Regions from separate parts of the Streptomyces sp. NPDC058653 genome, predicted to be linked through region 2. Evidence: riboswitches for the same ligand, from Rfam matches in the RefSeq annotation. Region 2 holds a riboswitch; each other region holds the start of a gene.

Region 1 (5,500 bases), on a different contig from region 2:
CAGCCCGTCGAATCCCAGCTCGCCCCTGAGCAGGTCGACCAGGATGCGGGGGCTGAGGGTGGCCGGGAGCTCGGCGTCGTACGCGGGCGCGAGAAGGTGCGCGGTCATCACCACCCGTACGCCCGCCTTCATCGCGGCGACGAACGGCGGCAGCGCGGTGGCGGCGATCTCCTCGGCGCTCCCCGAGACCCGCGGCAGCCCGTGGTGGGAGTCGACGGAGGTGTCGCCGTGGCCGGGGAAGTGCTTGGCGCAGGCGGCCACGCCGGCCGACTGGAGTCCCCGGACCCAGGCTGCGGTGTGCCGGGAGACGACATCCGTACGGGCGCCGAAGGAACGGGCGCCGATGACCGGGTTGAGGGGGTTGGAGTTGACGTCGGCGCTGGGCGCGTAGTTGAGGGAGATGCCCGCGGCATGGAGTTCGCGCCCGATGTCGCGGGCGACGGACTCGGTCAGATCCACGTCGTCCACGGCGCCGAGGGCGAGATTTCCCGGCCGGGAGGCGCCGGTCCAGGCTTCGAGCCGGGTGACGTCACCGGCCTCCTCGTCGATGGCGATGATCAGGTCGCGGTTCTCCGCGCGTAGCTCGGCGGTGAGGCGCGCGACCTGCTCGGGGTCGACGATGTTCCGGCCGAACAGGACCACGGAGGTGAGTCCGCCCGCGATTCCGCGGCGGACCCAGTCGGGCACGGTCGTGCCCACGAATCCGGGCTGGAGCACGGTTTGCGCGAGCCGCGTCAGTTGCTGGTGACGGCTGCTGGGCCGGCTGCTCGACTCCATGCGGTCCTCCGAAGGCGCATCGCTCGGCCGGCTCAGCGAACCGCCCTTGAACTTGGTACAGGCCAATCGGATGTTGGCTTAGACCAATAAGCGTGTCAAGAAGGTATCTGCCTGCCCCGTTGTACGAACTCGACCCGGAAGCAGGCGGATTAGCCGGTTCATGAATATTTGGTGAGGCTTCGAGGGAGCGGATGACAGCGGTTAGGCTTGGCCGTGCAGCTGGTTCGCTTCCGTCCCCAGGACGGGAGCGTCGTAAGAGGGAACCTGGTGAGAATCCGGGACTGCCCCGCAGCGGTGAGTGGGAACGACCGCCGTCATCAGCACTGGGCCCGTGCCGGGCCTGGGAAGCGACGGTCAGTAGGTGTCCACCCGGGTGTCCGCGCCCGGCGGATGTGCCCATGAGTCCGAAGACCTGCCCGCTGCCCGTACGCGACCGATCGCGTACGGACATCCCGGTGACCTCGTGGGCGGGTCGGCGTACATATCGGTCGGGCAGTCGTGGTGAAGCCTGCACGCATGTTCACAGACGTGACACACGTATACACGTGGACACGTACACACGTGGACGTGCGTGGACACGTGAAGGCGTGAGCGCGTGAACGCGTACAGGCAGAACGTGACTCGCGTGCACAGGCGCGCGGAGGAGCCCGTCCGATTCCGTACCCCTTCGTGTCCTCGATCCGTCCCGGGATCGCAGGACGACTCGCGAAGGAGAGTTCCGTGACAGACAAGTCCGCAGCCGCGGCAGCACGCGCCACCGTGTACGGCTACCCGCGCCAGGGCGCGCACCGCGAACTGAAGAAGGCCGTCGAGGGCTACTGGAAGGGCGCCGTCGACGCCCGCGCCCTGCGCGAGACGGCCGCCGGGCTGCGCCGCGCCAACTGGGAGCAGCTCACGGCAGACGGTGTCCACGAGGTCCCGACCGGCGACTTCTCGTACTACGACCATGTCCTGGACACCAGCGTGATGGTCGGCGCGATCCCCGGGCGGCACCGCGCCGCGGTGGAGGCCGACGCGCTGGACGGCTACTTCGCCATGGCGCGCGGCACACAGGACGTGGCGCCGCTGGAGATGACCAAGTGGTTCGACACCAACTACCACTATCTGGTGCCCGAGTTGGGCCCCGACACCGTGTTCTCCGCCGACTCCACCAAGCAGGTCGCGGAGCTGGGCGAAGCCCTCGCGCTGGGACTGACCCCCCGGCCCGTGCTCGTCGGCCCCGTCACCTACCTCCTGCTGGCCAAGCCCGCCCCCGGCGTCGCCGACGGCTTCGAGCCGCTGACGCTGCTCGACCGGCTCCTTCCCGTGTACGCGGAGGTCCTGGCCGACCTGCGCGCGGCCGGCGCCGACTGGGTGCAGCTGGACGAGCCCGCGCTCGTGGGGGACCGCACCCCGGCCGAGCTGGCGGCGGTCGCCCGCGCCCACCACGACCTGGGCGCGCTGACCGACCGGCCCAGACTGCTCGTCGCCTCCTACTTCGACCGGCTCGGCGACGCCCTGCCGGTGCTCGCCAAGTCACCCGTCGAAGGGCTCGCGCTGGACTTCACCGGTCCGGCCGCCGCCAACCTGGAGGGTCTCGCGGCGGTCGGCGGGCTGCCGGGCAAGCGGCTGGTCGCGGGCGTGGTCGACGGACGCAACGTCTGGATCAACGACTTCGAGAAGTCCCTCGGCACACTGGGCACACTCCTCGGGCTCGCCGACCGCGTCGACGTCGCGCCGTCCTGCTCCCTGCTGCACGTCCCGCTCGACGCGACCGCCGAGCGGGACATCGATCCGGAGATCGCCCGCTGGCTGGCGTTCGCCCGCCAGAAGAGCACCGAGGTCGCGACCCTGGCCCGTGCCCTGACCGAGGGCACCGGCGCGATCGCGGCCGAACTCGCCGCCAACCGCGCCGCCCTCGCCTCCCGCGCGGAGTCGGCGCTCACCCGCGACCCGGCCGTGCGCGCCCGCGCGGCGGCCGTCACGGACGCGGACGCGCGCCGTTCGCAGCCGTACGAGGTGCGGACCGTCGCCCAGCGGGCGCACCTGGGTCTGCCGCCGCTGCCGACGACCACCATCGGCTCCTTCCCGCAGACCGGCGAGCTGCGCACCGCACGGGCCGATCTGCGCGCCGGGCGGATCGGCACGGCCGCGTACGAGGAACGGATCAGGGAGGAGATCCGCGACGTCCTCGCCTTCCAGGAGAAGGCGGGGCTCGACGTCCTGGTGCACGGCGAGCCCGAACGCAACGACATGGTGCAGTACTTCGCCGAGCAGCTGACCGGTTACGTCGCCACGCGGCAGGGGTGGGTGCAGTCGTACGGCACCCGTTACGTACGCCCGCCGGTTCTCGCGGGCGACATCTCGCGGCCGGAGCCGATGACGGTGCGCTGGACGTCGTACGCGCAGTCGCTCACCGCCCACCCGGTCAAGGGGATGCTCACCGGGCCCGTCACGATGCTCGCCTGGTCCTTCGTCCGGGACGACCAGCCGCTCGGCGACACCGCGCGGCAGGTCGCGCTCGCGCTGCGCGACGAGGTGAACGACCTGGAGGCGGCGGGCACTTCGGTGATCCAGGTCGACGAGCCCGCGCTGCGCGAGATGCTTCCGCTGCGTGCGGAGGGACGGGCCGCGTATCTGGCGTGGGCGACCGAGTCGTTCCGCCTCGCCACCGGCGGGGTGCGGCCGGACACCCAGATCCATACGCACATGTGCTACGCGGAGTTCGGCGACATCGTCCAGGCCATCGACGACCTCGACGCGGACGTCATCAGCCTGGAGGCGGCCCGCTCCCACATGCAGGTCGCCGGCGAACTCGCCGCGCACGGCTATCCGCGCGAGGCGGGGCCCGGTGTGTACGACATCCACTCGCCGCGCGTCCCGAGCACGGCCGAGGCAACGGCCCTGCTGCGCAAGGGACTTGAGGCGATCCCGGCCGAACGGCTCTGGGTGAACCCGGACTGCGGTCTCAAGACGCGCGGCTGGCCGGAGGTGCGTACGTCGCTGGGGAACCTGGTCGCGGCGGCACGCGAGATCCGGGCGGGCCTGCCGACGGCCGGCTGAGCGGGGACCGGTGCGGGTGTGGCCGGGGGACCGTACGCCCCCGGCCACACCCACCGGCCGGACCCACCGCTCGGACCGCCCAACCACGCCGAGCGGCCGGACCACCGGACCCACCGGCCGGACCACCGGCCGGATCCATCCGCCCACACCCACCGGCCGGACCGCCCGCCGGACCCATCCGCCCACACCCGCCCGCCCACACCCGCCCGCTCAGACCCCGAAGAAGGCCAACGACGCCTCCACACCGTGCAGTTCGACCGGGACGGTGCGGTGCGCCTCCCACCCCGCGCGGTCCAGGCGCAGCCGGTGCAAGGGCCGCGCCTCGCCCCGTACCGACACCACCGACAGCCCGTCCGGGCGGTAGCCGAGCTTCTCCGAGACACGTAGCGACCTTGGGTTGTCGGTCATCGCCTCCGACGTCACATACCGCGCGCCCAGCCCCTCGAACGCCAGATGCAGCACGGCCGCCCGCATCTCGGTGCCGATCCCTCGCCCCTGGTGCGCCAGGCCCAGCCAGGAGCCGGTGTGCGCCTCGCGGGTCACCGCGAAGTCGTCCGCACCCAGGTCCTGGCGCCCGACCGTCTCGCCCTCGTCGCGGACGGCCAGGCTCAGCGTCCAGGCCCCCGGGGTCCAGCCCGCGACGGTGCCGAGCAGATGCTGGAAGGTGGCCCGGCCCCGTTCCTCGGGGCTCGCGTCGGTCCACGCCACGCTGAACGGCATCCGGTCCGCGTCGTGCACTCCCCCGGCGGCGACCCGCGCGAGGTCGGAGAGCCCGTCCAGATCCGGGAGCCCGAGTTCGAGGCGGGGCGTCGTGATCCGCAGGCCGTAGAGGGGCCAGACATGAGGTTCCATGACGAGAGCCTGCCGAACCGGCCGCCGGGGCGTCGACCGAATTACCTGTCGACGCGCCCCCCGGCACGCGCCACCGGCCCGGTCCCCGCTACTCCGTCCGGAGCCCCTCCGGCCGCATCATCCGCCACAGCGGTGGCAGGCTCGCCAGCGTCACCAGCAGGATCACCGAGGCACCGACCAGCGCGTACGGGACGAAGACCCACCAGTCGCCGGTCGACTTCCCGATGATGCCCAGCATGAATCCGCCGAGGACGAGCCCGCCGGCGATCGCCAGCCCCGTGCCGAGCACCACCGGCACCGCCGTCTGCCACAGCACCGACCAGGCCAGCGTGGCGCGCCGCGTGCCGAAGGCCACCAGGACGGATAGCAGCCTTCTGCGCTCGCGCAGTTGCTCGATCTGCGAGACCAGCATGCTCGCGGCGATCAGCATCATCGTGAGGGTGCCGCCCACCTGGAGGCCGTCGCGCACACTCGTGTACTGCTTGTCCCGCTCAAGGTTGCGCAGTGCGTGCACCCGCAGTGTGGGGTCGATGTCCGCCGCCGTTCCGCGTACGTACTCGGCCGCGTCCGGCACCGTCCGGTCGACCTTGACGGCGGCCCTGGCCGTCGCCCTGGGCAGCCCGCCGGAGCCGAGCGCGCCCGGTGTGACGAGGATGCCGTCGTGGACATCGCCCATCGGATCGGGGAAGGCGGTCACCGTCCGGGTGGACCTGGGCAGCGTCCAGAGCACGGGCTCGCCCTTGCCCTCCCCGTAGTTCCCGGTCAGGTCGATCTTCTCGCCGGGTACGGCGGCCTCGTCCGTACGGTCGTTCTGCTCCTTCGCCCCACC
Region 2 (5,500 bases):
CGCGAAGTCGCGCGGGTCACGGCCGGTGGCCTGGGCGAGCACCGCCAGCTTGCCGATCGAGCCGCCCCCCGCGTGCGACGTACCGACACCGGTCCAGTCGCCCACGGTCCGGCCGGGCTCGGAGCCGTCCTCGCCCTCGGTGTCGAGGAAGTCGACGATGCCGCGCAGCGCGTCGTTGTCGTTGCCTGTCGCGGCCAGGGCGTAGGCGGCGTCGATGGTGAGACCGAAGTCGGCGAAACCGGTGCCGGCGACGTTCTCGTAGTAGTGACCCTGCTTCAGACGGGCGCCGTCCGTGAGGTACGCGGCGCCCTTGTCCAGATCCGGGCCCTCGCCCGGGGCCCACGGCGGCTTCGGGCCGTCCGTCGGCGGCGGGGGCTCGCCCGTCGGAGGGTCGCCCGGGCCGGGATCCGGCAGCTCCACGCCGAGCGTGGCGAGGCTGGTGCGCGCGGCGGAGAAGGCGGCGGCCCAGGTGGGGAAGATCTCCGGCTCCGTGGCGCCCTCGTCGAAGCCGAAGCCGCCCGACCCGGTCTGCTGGCGTGACAGCCAGGAGACGGCGGCGTCGGCGCGCCCGGTGTCGCCGAGCAGTCGCAGCGCCTGCTCGGACTTGGCCGTCGCGTTGACATCGCCGGTGGTCACGCCCGGGTAGGCGGCGAAGGCGCCGGTGGGCAGCTGGGCCCGGCGCAGGGTCCGGTGCGCCTCGGCGACCGCGTCGTCATGTCCGCCCGCCTGCCGCAGTGCGATCGTCGCGTACGGAGTGGTGGCGGGGTCACTGCCCGCGCACACGGTGCCTTCGCCCACCAGCGTCGGGGAGAACCCGCCGTCCTTGCACTGGTGGGCGGCGAGCCGGCCGACAGCCGCCGTGGGCACGGTGACACCCGCCCGGTCCAGCGCCAGCAGGGCGATCGCCTGCGTCTCGACATCGCCGACGTCGTGGAAGTCGCCCTTGCCCTTGCAGCCCGGTGTGCCACCCCTCTCGCACACCGCCTTGGCCAGGTCCCCGGCCACGTCGTGCCCGCCCACGCCGCGCGGGTCGCCGCCGGTGCCCGACGCGAGCAGGGAGAGAAGTGCCGCTCCGGTGGCGGACACCGGCCGGTCGGCGCCGTTCGGGTACGCGAACTCCTCGGTGTGGCCGGCCAGTTTGGCGCGCATTCTGTCGACCGTCGCGTTCTCCTCGCCGATGGCGGCGAGGGAGAGCGCGGTCTGCGCGGACTGGTAGAGGTTCGGGGTCTGAGCACCCTCGTCGCGTACGTGGTCGCCGTCGGTGAGCCTGCTCTTCAGATAGCCGTCCAGCCTGCGGAGATCGACCTCACCGGGCTCGACGTCCGGCGGGTCCTCTCCGGGTTCGCCCTGGCCCCCGGCTCGCACCTGCGCGGGTGTGAACGTGGGGCCCCCGCCGGTTCCGCCCACATCGGTGGGGCCGAAGACCCATGCCTCCACGGATCCGTCCTTCGGCCTGTTGCTCATCGCGCCGAGCGGGCTGTACGTCCAGAAGTCCTGGCCCGCCGGGGCGAGCCAGTAGGACCAGTACGCGGTGGCGGGCGGGGTGAGCTCGCACGCCTCCTCCGCCGGAGTCGGGTACCCGGCGCCGGAGTCGAACTCGGCGTGGCCCAGGCGACAGATGAACGCGGGGCCGTCGTGCTCGGTGCCCTCGGTGCTGAACCCGGCCTCGTGCAGGAGGTCGTATCCCGTGGTCGGACTCGCGTCGCAGCCCCGGACGATCCCACCGCCCCAGTCGCCGAAGTCCACCGCGACGACCGCGCCCTTGGTGGGGGTGCACGTCTCGATGGGGTCGGCCGCGGCCGGGGACGCGGGGCCGAGCAGGAAGACCCCGCCGGCGACAGCCATGAGGACGGAGCACAGCAGCGCGCCCGCTCGCGGGCGCACACCGCGCGCTCTTCGTCCGGATACGTCTCCGTGCTCCACGGCGGCCCCCTGGCGTCGGCCGTTACGGGGGTCCACGTGACGCGACCGGCGGCCCGGTGGAGTCGTCGAGCGACGTCCCCGGCGGTGCCGGCCGTACCACGCCGTAGTCCGCGACGGCGTCGTTCACTTGAGCTCAGAACCAGGTAATCCGGCTTGCCCACCGGGCACATGAGTGCCTGACGGGCCTACGGTTGCGGGTCAGCGCCGGACTTAGACCGGCTTCCCCTGGGAACTGAGCAGAGATGCGGACGAATTAGAGCACAGATGCGAATCCGGCGACAAGGGAGTGCGCGGCGCGCGGTTTTCGACTAGCGTCCCGTGCTGCCGAGTTGGGGGAATCCGGTGGGAGTCCGGAGCTGACGCGCAGCGGTGTGGACCCGGGGGCTCGGAGCCCCGGAGAGGTCCGAGCCCGAATGCCCGACCGGCCTGTTCCACAGGACGTCGACCCACGCGCTCGGGCGACGGCCGCGTGTCGTCGGGCGGGCTCTCGTACACGGATTCTCGCGTACGGGTACGGCCGGAGGGGCGTGAGGCCGCCGCCCCTCTCTCCCCGGGAGTACCGACATGACCTCACCCCGCGCCTCGCGACCCCGCGCCTCGCGCGTCAGCTCGTCCCGCCGGGGCGTCACCCGGCGCACCGTCGCCCGGCCCGCCCTGATCGCCGTACCCGCCGCGTTCACCGCACTCGCCCTGACCGCGCTGCCCGCACTCGCCACGTCGACCCCCGCGCAGATAGCCACGTCCAAGACGAACGGTGTGGGCTATCTGCGCTCACTGCAAGGCGCCGACGGTTCGTACGCGGGCGCCGGACTCTCCAACGAATGGGCTTTCTCCGCGTTCGCCGCCGCCGGGACGGCGGCCGTCGACGTCGCACCGGGCGGCGACACGAGCAGGAACGCCCGTACCGTCTACCGTGCCCACCTCGCCAACGCCTCCTGGCCCGGCACCTCCCCGGTCGTCACCGACTACGAGCGCGGCATCATCAACGCCTACTCCGCCGGTGTCGACCCCGCCCGGGTCTCCGCGAGCCGCAATCTGATCGCCGACACCTACGCGTACTGGCAGAACTCCGAGCCGGGCTACTGGGGGGCGTCCGCCAACTTCAACGGCACCGTCTTCGCACTCATCGCCCTCGCCGGCGCCAAGACGCAGACCGGTGTCCAGCGCGTACCGCAGGCGCTCCTGAACAGGTCCGTCACCACGGTCCGCGCCAATCAGCACGACGACGGCGGCTGGACCTTCGCCAAGGCCGAGGGCGACCCGGCCAAGCTCGCCGCCGACGGCGACATCGACATGACCGGCGCCGCCATGGCCGCACTCTGCATGTCCGGCGTCCCGGCCACCGACCCCGCCATCACCGAGGCGAAGGCCTTCCTCAAGTCGAAACTCATCAGAACCACCGGCGCCTTCGACGCCATGTTCGGCGCCAACACCAACTCCAACGGCTGGGCCGTCTCCGGCCTCAACGCCTGCGGCATCAACCCGCAGACCGGTGACTTCCTCACCACGGCCGGCAAGACGCCCGTGGACTTCCTGATCGCCCAGCAGTTCAACCCGGCCGGCGGCTTCAGATACCTCCCCGGCGACACCGGCCCCTCCGCGTACGCCTCGGTCGACGCCCTGCGCGCCGTGGCCGGCGGCGGCTTCGTCGCGGCCCCGCCCGCCCCGACCACGGCGGGTGCCCCGCGCTGGGTGGCGGCCTCCGGATTCACCCCGGGCACGGCGACCGAGCTCGCCCTGACCGTGGACGACGGGACGTCGCTGAAGGTCTGTTCGGTGGCGTTCACCCCGACCGCGTCCACCACCACCCTCGGGGCGGTCCTGGACGCGGCGACCACCGCGGCCACCCCGTCCGGCTGCGTCACCTCCGTCACTCCCGGGAGTGGTACCGGCGTGATCACCGGCGTCAACGGCAGGACCAACACGGGCGGTGCGACCTGGAGGGCGAGTGTCGACGGCGCGGCGGCCGCGGCGGCGAGCCGCGGGACGGTGATCAACCTGGGCGACACGATCTCCCTGCGCTACGGCTCCTGATCCTGCGGCAGTCCCGCGTCCGAAAGCGGGAAGTGGTGTCCGGGCGGGCGCCAGAAGGTGTCCGCCCGGGCGCGCACGCGCCGCCGGACCGTCATGGACCGGCGCCCACACCCCTGCGCGACGCCGCCCCTCAGATCACGTTCAGCGCCGCCGCGCCGCCCACCCCGCCCAGCAGCATGAACAGGGGCATCAGCACCTTCAGCTCGACCCAGCTGCCCGCCCGGAAGCGGAGCGCCTTCGGTGGGCCGATCGGGTACCAGCGTTTGCGGCCCACCGGGATCGGCCAGAGGATCGGGCAGCCCGAGACCGTCAGCGCGTCGCCGATGTCGTGGACCAGCGCGCCCAGGACTATCGGCAGCCCGAGCCAGAGGTACTCCTGGCCGGGGCCGGTGAAGAGCCAGTCCGAACCGTTGCCGGGCTTGTCCAGCACTCCGGCCAGGATCCACGCGCTCGTCGCGCCGAGCAGCCACACGAGTACGTCGCTGGAGACCCGCGCCGCCCGCCAGAGCAGTCCCTCGACGGCGAGCACCATATGGATGAAGAGCAGCGCGAGCACGGCCCAGCGTCCGCCGAGTATCGCGATCGCGGAGGCGCCGCCGCCGATCGCGACGGCCCAGAGCCAGGTGTGGGTGAGGGTGCGGTGGCCGCCGGTCCTGCGGGCGTCGGCCGGTTTCTTTGTCGCTTTGTAGACGGCGAAGGACATCTTGTCGACGATGCCGCACATCGCCTTGGACACCGGTCCGAAGGCCCGTGAGATCGTCGCGGACTTGTGGTCCAGGTCGGGGGCGAGCGCCGCCCCCGCACAGATCAGCGCGCCGGCGACGAGCACCGGCCAGGGCATGGTGCGGTCGGCCGCCGCCGCGGCGGCTCCCACCCCCAGCCAGGCGGCCGCGCCGGACAGCGAGTGCGCCGGCCCCATCATGATCGTCCCCGCATGATCGATCCCCGCCCCGTCGTCGCTGTGGTGATACGTGCGATGGGCCCACCGACGTTGCGGCAAGGCCCAGTTGACAGGGCAGCGTACCGGTAGTGATCTTCCGTGGGTCGTCCGGTTCCCGCATCGGGACCGAAGGCAGGCAAGATGGGGGCGTGACCCTTATTGATCAGCTGCCGCCGGATGCCGACCCCGATGCCCTCTTCGAGGCCTTCTCCTCATGGGCCGAGGGCCAGGGCATCACGCTCTATCCGGCTCAGGAGGAGGCGCTGATCGAGGTGGTCTCCGGGGCCAACGTGATCGTCTCCACCCCCACAGGCTCCGGAAAGAGCCTGATCGCGGCGGGTGCGCACTTCACGGCGCTGGCCGAGGACAAGGTCACCTTCTACACCGCCCCGATCAAGGCGCTGGTGTCGGAGAAGTTCTTCGATCTCTGCAAGCTCTTCGGTACCGAGAACGTCGGCATGCTCACCGGCGACGCGTCCGTGAACGCCGACGCGCCGGTCATCTGCTGTACGGCGGAGGTGCTCGCCTCGATCGCGCTGCGCGACGGCAGGCACGCCGACATCGGCCAGGTCGTGATGGACGAGTTCCACTTCTACGCGGAGC
Region 3 (5,500 bases), on a different contig from region 2:
ACATCAGGGACCGTGCCATCGACCGCCAGCTGCGCCGCGCGGAGCACCCGGAGGAACCCGAGCCGCCGTCGGGCCGCTCACCCACGTATGCACCAGAACGGCGGCCGTCGCCCCGACCGCGTACCACAGCAGATCAGGCCCGTTGAAGGTCGAGCCGAGCGCAAGCCGTACGACGGCACTGCGCTCGGCCGGCCCGGCCGTCACCCCGGTGAGCTGAAGGAGCTCGACGGCGCAGCTGAACCCGGCCGCCACGAATCCGGCGACACCGGGCCGCACCTGGGGAGCGACGAGCACGACGAGGACGTACACGAGCACGGTGTAAAGGGCGACGCCCCCGTACTTGGCGACGTCACCCCCGGCCACGCCCCTGATCCCAAGCCCGGCCCCCACGATCCCGACGGCAACCCCACAGGCCACGAGGCGCGTCCGCGCGAGAACACCCATGTCATCCATGCCGGGGAGCCTATGCGCCGGGGCGACCTCCGGCTCAGCCGCCACGGGAGCGGTTGAGCCGGAGCCACGGGGCGTGCGCCGTTCATGCTTCGCGTGCGCAGTTTGTCCCGGCGCAGTCCGAGGGTGCTGACCTTGCCGGTTGTCCTCCGGGGGACCGTTGCCGCCTCTGGCGGCTCGTGGGTCGGCCCACGCCCCCGTATCGCCGTACCCGTACCCCTCAGAAGTCGTCGTCGAAGCCGACCGTGCCCTCCACTGCCACCTGGTAGGCCGAGGGGCGGCGTTCGAAGAAGTTCGTCAGTTCCTGGACTCCTTGCAGTTCCATGAACGAGAACGGATTCTCGGAGCCGTACACCGGTGCGAAGCCCAGGCGTTGGAGGCGCTGGTCCGCGACGCACTGGAGGTACTCGCGCATCGACTCCGTGTTCATGCCCGGCAGTCCCTCGCCGCACAGGTCGCGGCCGAACTGGAGCTCCGCCTCGACCGCCTCCTTCAGCATGTCGGTGACCTGCCGCTGGAGCGCGTCGTCGAAGAGGTCCGGCTCCTCCTTACGGACGGTGTCGACGACCTCGAAGGCGAAGTTCATGTGCATCGTCTCGTCGCGGAACACCCAGTTGGTGCCGGTGGCCAGGCCGTGCAGCAGGCCGCGCGAGCGGAACCAGTAGACGTACGCGAACGCTCCGTAGAAGAACAGCCCCTCGATACAGGCCGCGAAGCAGATCAGGTTCAGCAGGAAGCGGCGGCGGTCCGCCTTCGACTCCAGGCGGTCGATCTTCTCGACCGAGTCCATCCACCTGAAACAGAACCGCGCCTTCTCCCGGATGGACGGGATCTCCTCGACCGCGTCGAACGCCGCCGCCCGGTCCGCCGGATCGGGGAGATACGTGTCGAGCAGCGTCAGATAGAACTGGACGTGCACGGCCTCCTCGAAGAGCTGGCGGGAGAGATAGAGACGCGCCTCGGGGGAGTTGATGTGCTTGTAGAGCGTCAGCACCAGATTGTTCGACACGATCGAGTCGCCCGTGGCGAAGAACGCGACCAGCCGCCCGATCATGTGCTGTTCGCCGGGAGAGAGCTTGGCGAGATCGGCGACGTCGGAGTGCAGGTCGACCTCCTCCACCGTCCAGGTGTTCTTGATGGCGTCGCGGTAGCGCTCGTAGAAGTCGGGGTAGCGCATGGGGCGCAGGGTCAGTTCGAAGCCCGGGTCGAGCAGGTTCTTCTCTACGGCAGGGGTGGTCATTACTGGCAGGCCTCGCAGGACTCGGGGTTTTCCAGGGAACAGGCGATCGTGTCGGCGTCCGGCGTCGTCCGAGGAGGTACGACCGGGGCGGCCGACCTCGCCGCGCGGGCGATCCGCGTCGCCGGGCGCGAGCGCAGGTAGTACGTCGTCTTCAGCCCCTTCTTCCAGGCGTACGCGTACATCGAGCTGAGCTTCCCGATGGTCGGCGTCTCCAGGAACAGGTTCAGCGACTGGCTCTGGTCGAGGAACGGCGTACGCGCCGCCGCCATGTCGATCAGACCGCGCTGCGGGATCTCCCACGCCGTGCGGTACAGCTCCCGCACCTCGGCCGGGATCCAACTGAAGCCCGCCACCGAGCCGTTGGACTCGCGCAGCGCTTCCCGGGACTGCGCGTCCCAGACGCCGAGCCGCTTCAGCTCCGCCACCAGATAGGCGTTGACCTGGAGGAACTCGCCCGACAGGGTCTCGCGCTTGAAGAGGTTGGAGACCTGCGGCTCGATGCACTCGTACACGCCCGCGATGGAGGCGATCGTCGCGGTGGGCGCGATGGCCAGCAGCAGCGAGTTGCGCATGCCGCTCGTCGCCACGCGCGTCCTCAGCGTGTCCCACCGCTCGGGCCAGTTGAGCGCCACGTCGTAGTGGTCCGGGTGCAGCACCCCGCGCGCGGCGCGGGTCCGCTCCCAGGCGGGCAGCGGGCCCTCGCGCTCGGCGAGGTCGCAGGACGCCTCGTACGCCGCGAGCATGATCCGCTCGGCGATCCGGGTGGAGAGCGCGGCGGCCTCGGGGGAGTCGAACGGCAGCCGCCTCTTGAAGAAGACGTCCTGGAGGCCCATCACACCGAGGCCCACGGGGCGCCACTTGGCGTTGGAGCGGCCGGCCTGTTCGGTCGGGTAGAAGTTGATGTCCACGACCCGGTCGAGGAAGGTCACGGCCGTACGGACGCTCTCGTCCAGCCGCTCCCAGTCCAGCTCCGCGCCCGGCTCGCCCGACTCCGTCACGAAGGCGCCGACGTTGACGGAGCCGAGGTTGCAGACCGCCGTCTCGCCGTCGTCCGTGACCTCCAGGATCTCGGTGCAGAGGTTCGAGGAGTGCACGACGGTGCCGGGCTCGGCGGTCTGGTTCGCCGTACGGTTCGAGGCGTCCTTGAAGGTCATCCAGCCGTTGCCGGTCTGCGCGAGGGTGCGCATCATGCGGCCGTACAGCTCGCGCGCCGGGATGGTTCTGCGGGCCTTGCCCGCCGCCTCGGCCGCGCGGTACGCGGCGTCGAAGTCGTCGCCCCACAGGTCGACCAGTTCGGGCACGTCCGACGGGGAGAAGAGCGACCAGACACCGTCCGCGTCGACCCGGCGCATGAACTCGTCGGGGATCCAGTGCGCGAGGTTCAGATTGTGCGTACGGCGGGCGTCCTCGCCGGTGTTGTCGCGCAGCTCCAGGAACTCCTCGATGTCCGCGTGCCACGTCTCCAGATAGACGCAGGCCGCGCCCTTGCGCCGGCCGCCCTGGTTGACGGCGGCGACGGAGGAGTCCAGCGTCCGCAGGAACGGCACGATGCCGTTGGAGTGCCCGTTGGTGCCCCGGATCAGTGAACCGCGCGCGCGGATACGGGAGTACGAGAGGCCGATGCCGCCCGCGTGCTTCGAGAGCCGGGCCACCTGGTGGTAGCGGTCGTAGATCGAGTCGAGCTCGTCCAGCGGGGAGTCCAGCAGATAGCAGGACGACATCTGGGGGTGGCGGGTGCCGGAGTTGAAGAGCGTGGGGGAGGAGGGCAGATAGTCGAGCCGGCTCATCAGACCGTAGAGCGCGGCGACCTCGTCCACGGCGGCCGGGGAGTCGTCCTTGGCCAGCCCGGAGGCGACACGCAGCATGAAGTACTGCGGCGTCTCGATGACATCGCGGGTGATCGGGTGGCGCAGCAGATAGCGGCTGAAGAGCGTGCGCAGGCCGAAGTAGCCGAACCGGTCGTCGGCGGCGGGGTCGATCAGCGCGTCGAGGCGGGCGGCGTGGCGCGTGACGAACGCGGCCGTACGGTCGGCGATCAGGCCCTCCGTGTGGCCCACGGCGACCGAGGAGGAGAACGAGACGGCGCCCTGCCCGGCGGCCTCCTCCGCGATGGTGCGGGTGAGGAGACGGGCGGCGAGGCGGGAGTACGCGGGGTCCTCGGAGATCAGCCCGGCCGCGGCCTCGGTGGCGAGCGCGCGCAACTCGGCGTCGTCGGAGGCGGCGTTACGGCCTCGGAGAGCGGCGGCGGCGACCTTGCCGGGGTCGGTGTCGGCCAGATCCGCGGTGAGGTCGGTGAGGACCCGCAGAAGGGCCGTCCCGGGGGTCCCGGGGTCGTCGGCCGGCCCGGCGGTTTCCCGGTCCCGCGCGGTTTCCCGGTCGGCGATCGCTGAGGCCGGATCGGCTGGCGCGATGGTCACGTGGTGCTCTCCCTCGCTCGGCTCCGGGCCAGGGGGAGGGCATGGCGGCGCACGCCCGCGTACGCCGTCCCGGAACCGGGCGGTGAGCGGTGCGGCGTCCACCGGCCCTGCCTCGGAGCCCGGACGTCTCGGCACCCGGACCGGTCGGTCCGGGCGCGCCGTCGGCAGGTGCTCGGACTCGCGGGCACGACAAAGCGCACCACAGCACACCGTTGCGGGACAGTTCCGGATTCGCACCGGATTCTCCTGCGGCGACAGCAGACTTGAGCATACATCTGGGGTTGGTTGGCAGCACCACCCCCCACATGTTGTGTCGGGGATGGCTCGTCCTAGATCTCCAGGCAGTACGTGAGCAGTACAAGCTCCGTATACGGCGCCCAGTCCCGCTCCGGCGTCCGTACGAAGCCCAGGCGCTCGTAGATCCGGTGGGCGGACAGCATCGCCTTCTGCGTGGAGAGCCGCACCCGTACGCATCCGTCGGCCCGCGCGCGCTCCACGCACGCCCGCACGAGCGCCCCACCGACCCCGCGCCCCCGGCCGCCGGGCGCGACGGCCAGCATGCGGAACTCGGCCTCACCGTCCCCGGCGAGATCGGCCCAGGCCGACCCGGCACCGACGTACGCCACCCCACCGAGCACCGCCCCCGCCCGGTCGACGGCCACGAGCACCTCACTCCCCTCGGCCCGCCCGGCGACGTCGCGCAGGGTCTTCAGATAGGGATCCCCCGCCCCGAAGTCCAACAGCCCGTCGTCCAGATAGGCCCGGGCGGTTATCTCCCCGAGCACCTCGTACTCGGCGGGCTCGGCCGCTCTGATCCTGAAGTCGCTCTCCGACTCTTTCCTCTGCTCCATGACAGCAGTGTGCGACACGGGTACGACAGCGCCTTGTCGGAGGTCGCGGCTATCGTTGAGCAGGAGCGAGGAGGGTTCATGACCGTGACCACTGACCGGAACCATCTGGAGACGAGCGTCTTCGACGAGCTCACTCCGATAGTGGCCCGCACGGACGAGCGCGTGCGCATGGAACTGATCGACGGGAAGCTCAGGAGCAAGGCAGTGCCGGACGGGGACCACGGTCGCATCATTCAATGGCTGCTTCGCATCTGTATGCAGTCCCGGCCGGAACTGTTTCTGCATCCGGACCAAGGACTGAAAGCGCAGGCTTATCGCCAAGGGCGCGCAAGGCCGGACGCCTCGTTGGCACCGGCCGACGCATTCGTCGGCCAGGGCGAGTGGGGGGACCCCCGTCCCGTCCTGATGGCCGTCGAGGTCACCTTCTACGACTCCGACACCGACGCGCGCGACCGTGTCGAGAAGCCCCGCGCCTACGCCGAGACCGGTATTCCCGTCTATCTCCTCATCGACCGCGACTCCTGCGAGGTCACGGTCTACAG
Region 4 (5,500 bases), on a different contig from region 2:
TGGAACGCGTCCCGCTCGTTGTCGTGCACCAGGGTGAAGGCGTGCGCGCTGGTGCCCACCGTCGGGATGCCGTAACGGAACCCGGCCGCCAGGTCGGACGTGGTGTCGAAGCCGCCCACGTACGCGGCGCGCGACGCGGCGACGGCGGCCAGTTCGTGCGTGCGGCGCGCCCCCATCTCGATCAGCGGGCGACCGCCGGCCGCCGCCGACATCCGGGACGCGGCGGCGGCGATCGCCGAGTCGTGGTTGAGGATGGACAGGACCACCGTCTCCAGCAGCACGCACTCGGCGAACGAGCCCTCGACACGCAGGATCGGCGAACCGGGGAAGTACACGTCGCCCTCCCGGTAGCCCCAGATGTCGCCGCTGAAGCGGTAGTCGGCGAGCCAGTCGAGCGTGGGCCCGTCCACGATCTCCCGCTCGCGCAGGAAGGCGACGACATCCGGGTCGAAGCGGAAGTTCTCGACGGCGTCGAGGAGTCGGCCGGTGCCGGCCACGACTCCGTAGCGCCGCCCCTCCGGCAGCCGCCGGGTGAAGACCTCGAAGACGGAGCGGCGCTCGGCCGTCCCCGCCCGCAGCGCGGCCCGGAGCATCGTCAACTCGTACTGGTCGGTGAAGAGCGCCGTCGACGGAACACCGACCCGCCGGCCGCCCTCGTCCTTCGCCAGGCCCTTCTCAAGGTCCGCAGAGTTCATGCCGACAATTCTACCGCGCATCTCGTCAGAGTGACGATTTCTCACGGGCGTTCGGACCGCCGTTTGTGCGACACACCCCCACGGGTGGCAGCATGGGGGGCAGTGAGGCTGTGCATCCCGGGGCGCACCCCTGGGACCCCCGGCGGAGAAGAAGGTCGTCCCGAACCGTGAGTGTTGCCCCGACAGAGATCGAACTTCCCGAGTCGGCCGAGGAGACGTTCACCGTCCCGGAACCTGACGTGCCGTGGATGACCATCGTCCACAACGACCCTGTCAACCTCATGAGTTATGTGACGTACGTCTTCCAGACGTACTTCGGCTACTCCAAGGACAAGGCGCACAAGCTGATGCTCGACGTCCACCACAAGGGCCGTGCCATCGTCTCCAGCGGCAGCCGCGAGGAGATGGAGCGCGATGTGCAGGCGATGCACGGATACGGCCTGTGGGCCACGCTCTCCCAGGACCACGCCTGATGGCCGGGCAGTTCGAGGCGATCCCCGGCGGTGGCGCCGCCGTCGCGCTCGACGAGGTCGAGATCTCCATCCTGCGCTCCCTCGCCGTCCAGCTCCTGGAGCTGATCGGCCCCGGTGAGGAACCGGCCAAGGGGGAGGACCCCCTGGCCGCGCTCTTCGCCGAGGGGCCCAGCAAGCCGCCGTCCGACCCCGCGCTCGCCCGGCTCTTCCCCGACGCGTACGGCTTCGGCGACGACACCGACGACGAACTGCGGGAGTACGCCGCCGAGTTCCGGCGCTTCACCGAGAACGACCTGCGGACGCGCAAGCGCGAGGACGGCCTCGCCGTCGTACGGACCCTGGACGCGCTCTCCGCCACGGGCGAGGGCGGCGCCGTACTGAAACTCGCGCCCGAGGACTGCCGGCACTGGCTCGGCGCGCTCAACGATCTGCGCCTGACCATCGGCAACCGCCTGGAGATCTCCGACGAGGACGAGGGCGAGAGCCTGTACCGGCTCTCCGACGACGACCCGCGCAAGCCGATGGTGATGGCGTACCTGTGGCTGGGCGCGCTCCAGGAGACGCTGGTCGAGACGATGATGCCCTGACGGGACGGGACGGGACGGCGGGCGCGGGATCTCCCGGACGGCCCGCCACGGCGTCTTCGCCGGCCCCTCACACCGTCCGACTCCCGCCCCCACGCGCCCTCACACCGTCTTCGGACGGACACCTTCCGTTTGCTCAACGGACGCTCAACTCCTCATAACGATCCCGTCTCCGCGCCCGCATGCTTTGCGATTCGGCGTGTGATTCGTCCGCTTCTTCCTGTGTGCCGCGCCACAGCGACCTCCGCGGATCGCCGCCGGAGCCGTGGTAAATCTTCACGACCACCGGCACAGGCAGGGAGAAAGGGCGCATCACCATGACCTCCCCACAGGTCGACAACACCTCGGAAGGCCCCTCCGGCAAGACCTCGGAGGAGGGCTACGAACGCGGACTCGGCAGCCGCCAGGTCCAGATGATCGCGATCGGCGGCGCCATCGGCGTCGGGCTGTTCATGGGCGCCGGCGCGAACATCGCCAAGGCGGGGCCGAGCATCATCCTGATGTACGCCCTCGCCGGCGTGGTGATCTTCTTCATCATGCGGGCGCTCGGCGAACTGCTCCTCTACCGGCCCGTCTCCGGCTCGTTCGCGGAGTACGCCCGGGAGTTCCTCGGCCCGTTCTTCGGATACGTGACCGGCTGGACGTACTGGCTCATGTGGATCGTCACCGGCATGGCCGAACTCACGGCCGCCGCGATCTACATCCACTTCTGGTTCCCCGCGATCCCGCAGTGGGTCAGCGCCCTGGTCTTCCTCGTGGTGCTCTTCGGCGTCAACCTGATCTCCGTCAAGATCTTCGGCGAGGTCGAGTTCTGGTTCTCGATGGTCAAGGTCACCGCGATCATCGGCATGATCGTCATCGGACTCGGCGTACTGACCCTCGGCTTCTCGGACGCGGGCGAGACCGCCGCCACCGGCAATCTCTGGCAGCACGGCGGCATCTTCCCCAACGGCATCGGCTCCAGCCTGATGACCCTCCAGGGCGTGATGTTCGCCTACCTCGCCGTCGAACTCGTCGGCGTCACGGCGGGCGAGTCCGAGAACCCCGAGAAGACGCTCCCCAAGGCGATCAACACGCTGCCCTGGCGCATCATCGTCTTCTACGTCGGAGCGCTCACCGTCATCCTCGCCGTCGTGCGGTGGACCGAGTTCAGCGAGGGCGAGAGCCCGTTCGTCCACGCCTTCGCCAAGATCGGCATCCCGCTCGGCGCCGGCATCGTCAACTTCGTGGTGCTGACGGCGGCACTCTCGTCCTGCAACTCCGGCATGTACTCCACCGGCCGGATGCTGCGCGACCTCGCCGCCAACAAGGAGGCCCCCCAGGCCCTCGGCAGGCTCAACACCCGCCGGACACCGGCGGCCGGCATCGCCGCGTCCGTCGCCCTGATGGGCATCGGCGTCGTCCTCAACTACGTCGTCCCGGAGAAGGCGTTCCTCTACGTCACCTCGGTCGCCACCGCGGCCGGGATCTGGACCTGGATGATGATCCTCATCAGCCACATCAAGTACCGCTCCGCCGTGGTCGCCGGTCGGCTGCCGGCGTCCTCGTTCCCCGCCCCGGGCGGCTCGGCGCTGAGCTGGGTGGCGCTGGTCTTCCTGGCCTTCGTGACCTGTCTGATCGCCTACGACTCCGACGCGCGCATCTCGCTCTACGTCGGCGCCGTCTGGGCGGTCTTCCTCGTCGGCGGCTGGGCGCTGCTCAAGCGCGGCGACAGGGACCTCGCGGGCCCGGGCCGGGACGAGCCGGAGGGCCCGTACGAGCCGGAGTACGCGAAGATCTCCGACTGACCCGGCCGCACGCGGCGGCCCCGGTCCCGCTCCGCGGCCCCGGCCCCGCCGGCGCCCCACGCGCCGTCCCACCGGCCGTCTCACCAGGTGGCCTCCGTATCTCAGCCGCGGAGGCCACCCGTTTATCCTTCCACTCATGCTCACCATCACCCAGGCGCTGTACGACCAGATCGTCGCCCACGCACGGGCCGACCACCCCGACGAGGCCTGCGGCCTGATCGCGGGCCCCGAGGACAGCGACCGGCCCGAGCGCTTCATCCCGATGCGCAACGCGGCCCGCTCACCCACGTACTACGAGTGGGACGGCGACGAGCACAACCAGGTCGACAAGGAGATGCGGCGGCGCGAGGAGGACGTGATCGTCGTCTACCACTCGCACACCGCGACCGAGGCGTACCCCTCCCGCACCGACATCGACCGGGCCGTGGAGCCGTTCGCCCACTACGTGCTGGTCTCCACCGCCGACACCGACGACATGGGCCCGTTCCAGTTCCGCTCGTTCCGCATCGTCGACGGCACGGTCACAGAAGAGGAAGTCACGGTCGTCTGACACACTGACGCCGAACCAGGGCGGCAGGACCCAGGAAGCCGGTGCGAATCCGGCACGGTCCCGCCACTGTGACCAGGCCCCCCTTGCACCCGGGGGCCCGGAAGCCAGGAACTGACCTGTCGCCCTTCTCCCACCATGCCAGGGGACGCGGAAATCCCCCGGAGGAGGCCCAGTCATGTCCTTGCGGCGCCACGCCCTCATACCGGCGGCCCTGCTTCCGCTGCTGCTCCCGCTCGCCGCCTGCGGCTCCGGCCCGGAACCGGCCGAGCACGCCGGAGCGCCGGCCGCCGGATTCCCGTACACCGTCGCCAACTGCGGTGTGCGGACCACCTTCGAGGCACCCCCGAAGCGTGTGGTCACGATGAACCAGCACGTCACCGAGATCATGATCGAACTCGGTCTCACCAACTCCCTCGTCGGCACCGCCTGGCTCGACGACGCCGTCCTGCCCGCCTACGAGAAGGCGTACGAGAGCGTCCCGGTCGTCGCCAAGGAGTACCCCTCCAAGGAGAAACTCCTCTCCGTCAATCCCGACCTCGTCTACGGCGGTTACACCAGCGCCTTCGCCGCCAAGGACGGCCGCACCCGCGACGACCTGGCGGACGCCGGTGTCGACACCCGGCTCAATCTGGAGAACTGCCCCGAGGACGGCGGTACTTCCATGGACGACCTCTTCCGCGAGATCAAGGAGGTCGGACGGACCTTCGGCGTCGCCGGCCGCGCCGGGAGGTGGACAGCCGACGCACGCGCCACGCTCGCCACCACCGCCGCCGGACTCAAGGGCGTCAAGCCGGTCCCGGTCTTCGTCTACGACAGCGGCGACAAGACCGCCTTCACCGCGGGCGGCGCGGGCATCGGCAACGAGCTGATCGAACGGGCCGGCGGCCGCAACGTCTTCGCCGACCTCGACAAGTCCTTCGGCGACGCCACCTGGGAGCAGGTCGTCGCCCGCAGGCCCGAGACGATCGTCATCTACGACTACGGCTCCACCACCGTCGCCCAGAAGAAGAAGCGGCTGCTGGAGGACCCCGTACTGAAGGACGTCCCGGCGATCAGGAACAAGCGTTTCGCCGTGATGCCGCTCTCGGACGCCGTCCTCGGCGTCCGCGCCCCCGCCGCGGTCGGCCGTCTCGCAGACCAACTCCACCCGGAGGCGGGCGAGTAGGGCCCCGGCCGTGAGCTGCAGGACAGCACCCGTCCGGCGCGGGCCGCGCCACGCCCTGGTCCTCACCGGGCTCGCCGCGGCGCTCGCCTGCGCCGTCGTCGCCGGGCTCGCGCTCGGCTCCGTCCGTATCCCGCCCGGCGAGGTCCTCACGATCCTCTCCGGCCGCGCGGACCCGGGCCCCTTCCGCACGATCGTCCTGGACGTACGGCTGCCGCGTGTGCTGCTCGGCGCGGTCGTCGGCGCCGG

The links. Region 2 has a riboswitch for cobalamin ahead of ACFWU9_RS24540 (prenyltransferase/squalene oxidase repeat-containing protein). Riboswitches for the same ligand answer to the same signal wherever they lie in the genome.
Region 1: linked by a shared signal. The riboswitch ahead of metE (5-methyltetrahydropteroyltriglutamate--homocysteine S-methyltransferase) and the one ahead of ACFWU9_RS24540 (prenyltransferase/squalene oxidase repeat-containing protein) in region 2 are both predicted to bind cobalamin.
Region 3: linked by a shared signal. The riboswitch ahead of ACFWU9_RS28225 (ribonucleoside-diphosphate reductase subunit alpha) and the one ahead of ACFWU9_RS24540 (prenyltransferase/squalene oxidase repeat-containing protein) in region 2 are both predicted to bind cobalamin.
Region 4: linked by a shared signal. The riboswitch ahead of ACFWU9_RS08685 (ABC transporter substrate-binding protein) and the one ahead of ACFWU9_RS24540 (prenyltransferase/squalene oxidase repeat-containing protein) in region 2 are both predicted to bind cobalamin.

The regions. Positions count from the first base shown of each region.
Region 1 covers NZ_JBHXRM010000015.1:55,887-61,386, reverse strand. Annotated here, with positions in the region: gene ACFWU9_RS15415 (glycoside hydrolase family 3 protein) at 1-777, opposite strand, end outside; cobalamin riboswitch at 981-1,212, shown strand; gene metE (5-methyltetrahydropteroyltriglutamate--homocysteine S-methyltransferase) at 1,498-3,819, shown strand; gene ACFWU9_RS15405 (GNAT family N-acetyltransferase) at 4,030-4,671, opposite strand; gene ACFWU9_RS15400 (FtsX-like permease family protein) at 4,760-5,500, opposite strand, start outside.
Region 2 covers NZ_JBHXRM010000031.1:23,508-29,007, forward strand. Annotated here, with positions in the region: gene ACFWU9_RS24540 (prenyltransferase/squalene oxidase repeat-containing protein) at 1-1,845, opposite strand, end outside; cobalamin riboswitch at 2,044-2,184, opposite strand; cobalamin riboswitch at 2,225-2,363, shown strand; gene ACFWU9_RS24545 (prenyltransferase/squalene oxidase repeat-containing protein) at 2,488-3,957, shown strand; gene ACFWU9_RS24550 (metal-dependent hydrolase) at 4,088-4,879, opposite strand; gene ACFWU9_RS24555 (DEAD/DEAH box helicase) at 5,047-5,500, shown strand, end outside.
Region 3 covers NZ_JBHXRM010000040.1:69,528-75,027, forward strand. Annotated here, with positions in the region: gene ACFWU9_RS28215 (DUF2809 domain-containing protein) at 4-453, opposite strand; gene ACFWU9_RS28220 (ribonucleotide-diphosphate reductase subunit beta) at 671-1,690, opposite strand; gene ACFWU9_RS28225 (ribonucleoside-diphosphate reductase subunit alpha) at 1,690-4,107, opposite strand; cobalamin riboswitch at 4,253-4,421, opposite strand; gene ACFWU9_RS28230 (GNAT family N-acetyltransferase) at 4,437-4,958, opposite strand; gene ACFWU9_RS28235 (Uma2 family endonuclease) at 5,037-5,500, shown strand, end outside.
Region 4 covers NZ_JBHXRM010000007.1:90,548-96,047, forward strand. Annotated here, with positions in the region: gene ACFWU9_RS08660 (nicotinate phosphoribosyltransferase) at 1-695, opposite strand, end outside; gene clpS (ATP-dependent Clp protease adapter ClpS) at 863-1,168, shown strand; gene ACFWU9_RS08670 (DUF2017 domain-containing protein) at 1,168-1,755, shown strand; gene ACFWU9_RS08675 (amino acid permease) at 2,070-3,539, shown strand; gene ACFWU9_RS08680 (Mov34/MPN/PAD-1 family protein) at 3,676-4,089, shown strand; cobalamin riboswitch at 4,078-4,224, shown strand; gene ACFWU9_RS08685 (ABC transporter substrate-binding protein) at 4,265-5,254, shown strand; gene ACFWU9_RS08690 (FecCD family ABC transporter permease) at 5,265-5,500, shown strand, end outside.